Regions from separate parts of the Thalassotalea sp. LPB0316 genome, predicted to be linked through region 1. Evidence: predicted binding sites of a transcription regulator. Region 1 holds the regulator's gene; the other holds the start of a gene.
The links. The regulator sigma-54, encoded in region 1, starts transcription at its own class of promoters, with help from an activator protein. The targets are predictions, from matches to a motif close to GTTGGCACGNNNNTNGNNT.
Positions count from the first base shown of each region.

Region 2: flgF (flagellar basal-body rod protein FlgF) is a predicted target of sigma-54. The motif match lies at 1,441-1,459, and genes of this name have one in related genera.

Region 1 is NZ_CP062946.1:1,435,479-1,438,691, forward strand. It holds gene rapZ (RNase adapter RapZ) at 1-455, opposite strand, end outside; gene ptsN (PTS IIA-like nitrogen regulatory protein PtsN) at 462-914, opposite strand; gene hpf (ribosome hibernation promoting factor) at 920-1,207, opposite strand; gene LP316_RS06280 (RNA polymerase factor sigma-54) at 1,231-2,733, opposite strand; gene lptB (LPS export ABC transporter ATP-binding protein) at 2,795-3,213, opposite strand, start outside.
Region 2 is NZ_CP062946.1:1,623,439-1,626,651, reverse strand. It holds gene flgG (flagellar basal-body rod protein FlgG) at 1-646, opposite strand, end outside; gene flgF (flagellar basal-body rod protein FlgF) at 661-1,404, opposite strand; gene flgE (flagellar hook protein FlgE) at 1,581-2,960, opposite strand; gene LP316_RS07175 (flagellar hook assembly protein FlgD) at 2,987-3,213, opposite strand, start outside.

The DNA.
Region 1 (3,213 bases):
ATCCGCTCTCTAACCAGATCTGATAACTGGTGCGGGGTTAATTGTGTGGTGTTGATATATAAATCAGCCCGCACAATCACTGGCTCAAGTAACTGCTTCTCAAGTTCAATCGCTTGATCAAGTGCCATGTTTTCTTTGATTAGGGGGTGAAGGCGTCGGGTTTCGCTAAATCGTCTGATCAGGTCTGAATCGTCGGCATCTAAATACAAGACGCTGAGTTCAACAGCATTGGGCAAATAGTCGAGTACCTCGATAATATCGTTAGGATCTTTAGGTAAGTTCCTCACATCGAGTGACACTGCGACATTTTCATAGTCGTTGATTACGGTATGGGTTAACGCGGGTAACAAGTTTAGCGGAATGTTGTCTACGCAATAGTAACCTAAATCTTCAAGTACTCTTAAAGCAACCGACTTCCCTGACCCTGATCGGCCACTAACAATGAGTAATTTCATATTTTCCTATGAGGCTTCTTGAATAATTTCAAATAACTGGTGGTTATCTTGACACTTTCTAATATTTTTAACGACCTTCTTGTCGCTAAATAGTTGGGCAATGTTTTGTAAGGTTGCAAGGTGCTCTTGGCAGCTAGCTTCAGGCACGAAAAGGGCAATAAAAATGTCAACGGGTTGATTATCTATCGCATCGAAAGCGATTGGCTGTTCAGTGGTTATTAACACTGCCACCGCATGCTTGCCGTTGATTAAGCGGCCGTGCGGAATGGCGATACCGTTGCCAATGCCTGTACTTCCCATTTGCTCGCGCTGGGTAAGACTTTGAAGTAAATCGTGTTGGCTTGTCTCAGGGAGTTTACGTGCAGCAGCATCGCAAATAGTATCAAAAAGGCGTTTTTTACTGCTTGCTGGCGCTGCACAAATTGTGCAGTCCAGCGTTAAAATGTCTTGCAACTTCATTTTAGTTAATGTTTTTTCAACTTTTCTTTGTGTTTAATGACTTGACGGTCAAGCTTATCGACGAGCGAGTCGATAGCAGCATACATATCTTTGTCGTCTGATGACGCATGGATCTCACCGCCATTTAAGTGCAGCGTCGCTTCCGCGATTTGCTGTAATTTCTCTACATTTAGAACAACGTGCACATTGTTGATGTGATCGAAATGTCGTTCTAGCTTTGCAAACTTTGAGTTGACGTATTCGCGCATTGAGTCGGTAACTTCTACATGATGACCAGAAAGATTAATTTGCATAAGCTTTTTCCTTTTTTCTAAGTTTACAATAAACTTTTTCTTTGATTTGACGGTGGAATAGATAAAGACTCTCGGTATTTAGCTATCGTCCGTCGTGCAACATTAATACCTTGCTCAGCTAACAAGTCGGCCATTTTGCTATCGCTTAATGGCTTAGATGGTAGCTCAGCAGATACTAATTTCTTAATTAATGCTCGGATTGCGGTCGATGAGCATTCGCCCCCATTTTCGGTGCTTACATGACTTGAGAAGAAATATTTCAACTCAAAAATACCTCTTGGTGTATGCATATATTTTTGTGTTGTCACACGAGATATTGTTGACTCGTGCATATCAACAGCTTCCGCAATATCGTTTAGCACCATAGGTTTCATAGCCTCTGGGCCGTACTCAAAAAACGCTTGTTGGCGCTGGACGATACAATTCGATACTTTTAATAAGGTATCGTTGCGACTTTCCAAGCTTTTAATAAACCATTTCGCTTCTTGCAAGTTTGAGCGAATAAATTGGCTATCTTCTGACGACTTCATTGACCGTGACATTGCAGCATATTGCTGGTTAATCGACAGTTTTGGCGCCGTGTCTGGATTGAGCTCTACGACCCAACGGCCGTTCTTTTTCTCTACTGATACGTCAGGAATAATGTACTGCTCTTCCGACTTTATCACGCTGTCGCCTGGGCGCGGATCAAGACTTTGGATTAACCTCATCACTTCGCGTAATTGATCTTCTTTCAATTTCGTTTTGCGCATTAATTGACGATAGTCTCTGTTACCTAACAAATCAATGTGGTCTGAGATAATTTGTTTGGTTTCTGCTAGCCAAGGTGTTTGTTTGTCAAATTGATTGAGTTGAATTAATAAACACTCGGCAATTGAGCGCGCACCAACGCCAACAGGATCAAACATATTGATGCGTTTGAGTACGGCTTCAACTTCGTCGAGCTCAACCTCGTCATCGCCTAAGCTTTCTAAAATATCTTCGGTAGATACAGTTAAATAGCCAGCATCGTCAATAGCATCGATAATAGCGGTGGCAATGGCTTTATCTGTTTCGGTAAACGGTGTTAACTCCATTTGCCAGCGTAGGTGATCTTGAATAGATTCAGTCGTTTCACCTTGATAGGTGTAGTCTTCTGACAGCGGGCCGGCGCTAGAGCCAGATAAACTCGCACTATAGTTATCGTCCCACGTAGTATCCATAGATAACTCTTCGGGAATATCGGTTTTTTCCAACCCATCACTGGCATTTACTTCATCGGAACTAGGCAGAGGATCTTCACTGCCTTCATTTGACGAGGCCGTTTGGTTTTCACCCATAAACGCTTCTTCAAGCTTGTCTGGTTGGCTTTCTTCATTGGTTTGGGTTGCGTTTTCGTCAACTTCCAATAATGGGTTGCTTTCCAGTGCTTCTTGAATTTCTTGTTGTAAATCCAATGTCGACAGTTGTAGCAACCTGATTGCTTGCTGCAACTGTGGGGTCATTGTTAGCTGTTGTCCGATACGGAGTTGTAATGATGGACGCATGTAGCTTTTATTATTCCTATCTATTTACAAACGCGAAGTGATTGTCACTTCTTTATCTTAACTATAGCGTGAATTGTTCACCTAGGTACACATCTCTGACTTGTTGATTAGCAAGAATTTGATCCGCGTCACCTTCGGCGATTAATTCACCATGGCTGACAATATAAGCTTTTTCACAGACATCAAGGGTTTCCCTAACGTTGTGGTCGGTAATTAAGATGCCAATACCGCGCTGTTTTAAGTGCAAAATGATCTTTTTAATATCGCCAACCGAAATTGGGTCAACGCCAGCAAAGGGTTCATCGAGTAAAATAAACTGAGGATCAGCAGCCAAAGCGCGAGCAATCTCGACACGTCGACGTTCACCACCAGATAAACTCATCCCTGTATTATCTTTTATATGGCCTATATTGAATTCTTCAAGTAATAATTCAAGTTTTTCAATACGTTCGACCTCTGACAAGTCTTTACGTGTTTGTA
Region 2 (3,213 bases), 190 kb from region 1:
CTATCATGCCAAAGCCCTCTAGCCCCGGCGTTCCCTCTTGCGGTGCACCACTAACGGCTGTTTCAACAAATAAGTTTTGACCAATTGGCTCTAACCCCGTTGGGTTGACAAAATTAACCGTATTAATTTGACCAATAACCGCGTTATCAGCCTGACCTTGCAAGCGAACTGATACTTCACCGTCTTGTGAGACCATGATTTCAAGCGCATCTTCCGGCACGGTAATTTGAGGATTTAATAAATAACCAGCCCCTGGAGTAACCACGTTACCTTCTTCATCCATCGTGAACTGACCATTTCGGGTATATGACGAAGTACCATCGGGTAGTTGGATCTCGAAAAAGCCTTCACCCTGAATCATTAAATCAAGTGAGTTGTCGGTTGTTAGCATGTCACCTTGCGTGTGAATTTTTTGCGTTGCGACAACTTTAGTACCGGCTCCTAGCATTAAGCCAGATGGCGCCTCACTATCTTGTGCCGTTCGACCGCCAGGTTGGTTAATCGTTTGATATAACAAGTCCTCGAAGACTGCGCGACTTTTCTTGAAGCCGACCGTACTAGCGTTAGCTAAGTTATTAGAAATTACCGCAATATCTTTTGTTTGCGCATCTAAGCCTGTTTTACTGATCCATAATGCTGGGTTCATAATTTACCTCTCAATTAGAATGCGCGTAATAAGTTCGCGGCTGCCGAATCATTTTCTTCAGCGGTTTTCATTAATTTCAGTTGCATTTCAAACTGACGTTGCAGTGCAATCATATCGGTCATTTCACTGACAGGATTGACGTTACTGCTCTCTAACATCCCACCTTGAACTTGCACGAAAGCATCTGCAGCAATCGCGTTACCGTCTTTACGACGAAATAAACCATCGTTGCCTTTTTCAATTTCTTTGACATCGGGATTAACCAATTTAATCCGGCCGATTTCTTCTTGCACAGAAGAAGGGGCGCCTTCAGGCTGAATCATTATTGTGCCGTCACGGCTAATTTGAATATTGTTAACCGGCAGTGGCAAGAAGATTGGCCCAGCATCACCTAAAACCAATTCACCTTCATTAGTTTCGAGTGCACCCTGCTCTGTTAAACGCAAATTACCATTTCGCGAATAAGCTTCTGAGCCATCAGCGGCTTGAACAGCAAAAAAACCATCGCCTTGAATAGCAATATCCAATGGTCGGTTTGTGGTGATCAAGGCGCCACTGTCAAAGTTTTGGCTTGCTCGCTCCGTCATCGCAAAAACGCGTGTCGGCATCCCCTCACCAAACGCTTGCATCGTTCTAGCCTGTGCTAAATCAGCTTTAAAGCCGGTTGTTTTGGCGTTTGCTAAGTTATTGGCAGTGATAGATAAAGCGTGCATATTCTGTTTTGCACCACTCATCGCGATATACAGCATCTTATCCATAGCAAATTCTCTTTATAAATAACCTTAACTAGGTAAATGCAAGCGATATGCCAACTAAGGTTTGAATGTTGGAAAGTATGAATGTTGGAAAGTAGGAATGTAGGAATGTATAAGGCTTTAAAGCGTTTCCGCCCTAAAGCCTTATAACATTATTTACAGCGCCTAGGCGTTATAAATTATCGGATCTGTAAGATCGTTTGGTTTAATTGGTTATCAACTTCTAAGGCACGTGAATTCGCCTGGAAGTTTCTCTGTGCTGAAATAAGATCAATCAACTCAGCGGTCAAGTTAACATTTGATTGCTCTAAAGCCGATGAGTTAATGGTACCAAAAGTACCAGAACCTGCTTCACCAGCTAACGCCTCACCAGAGATAATACTCTCTTTCCAAGATGTTCCGCCAATTTGAGTCAAACCTTGAACATTAGCAAAGTTAACTAAAGCGATACGTGATAGTGGTTCAGAAGTACCATTTGAATAAGTTGCTCGTATTAAGCCATCAGTACCGATATCTAAACCAGTTAAACGACCAACAGCTAAACCATCCTGTTCAAGTTTTGTCACCTCAAAGTTTGAAGCAAATTGAGTTGGCTCATTGGCATTTGGCCCTGTTGGATCAAGGTTAAAATCGATTTCAATGGTTTGGGTACCATCAGCACCATTAGACAAAATACCGGCGCCTAACTGCTCAGTGACAATGCCGCCTAAAATCGGTGGTGGAGATTGGTTTGTAAAATCACCACTAAAGTCGAACTCTAAACGGGCACCTATTAATGCGCCACCGTTAATACCAGAAATAGCACCGGCAACACGACCATCTGCTACTGCATCACCTGCGGGATCTTGAATATCAATCGGGATCCCATCAATGGCCGTAAATAGCAACCATTCGTTAGGGTTAGTACCTGGATCGTCCTTTATAAAGTAATAGGTCATGACATGGCTATCACCCAACGAGTCAAACACGGTAACCGAAGTCGAATGGTTATAGGTTAACGGGTCTGTTGGATCAAAACTATCAGGAGAGTTCGCAATATACGAGTCACCAGCCGGCAAGTTCATACGCACATCAACTTTGGTTGTTTGTGATGGCGCACCCGAAGACGTTGGTACACGAATAGGCGTAGCCGTACTTAAACTTACTGATGCTGATGAACCATCTGAGTTTACGGGGAAACCAAGTAAATGACCACCTTGTGAATTTACCACGAAATTATCTCGGTTTAACTTGAACTCACCAGCCCTAGTGTAAGAGCGTTCGAGACTATCAAGCTGAGGAACCGTCGCATAAAAACCATTACCAGTAATCGCTAAATCTAATGAGTTATTAGTAAATTTAATGCTACCTTGTGAAAATTGTTGAGCTACATCTGCGGTTAACACACCGTCACCGACTTTGGTTTTACCCGACGATAATAAAGACGATGCGTAAACATCAACAAACTCGGCACGCGACTCTTTGAAACCCGTTGTGTTAACGTTGGCAATGTTGTTTGAAGTAACATCTAAATCTTTTTGTGCGGCATTCAAACCACTAAGTGCTATATTAAATGACATAAGTTCACCTATACTCTAAATTCTGTTTAACTCTCGGAAATCTCAACGACATCTGATAACGCCATTGAGCTGCCGCCGTTAAGATTTAACACAATCGCACCACCGGCTCCGGCAAGCGTGACACTATCGACCTTGCGATATGTCATTGCCGGTAACTCTGACGCTTGACCATCAACTAAACCGGCAATTTTAAATCGATAAGCACCTTCTGGTGCGGGATCACCATTGGCGTCTTTACCATTCCATTCAAAAG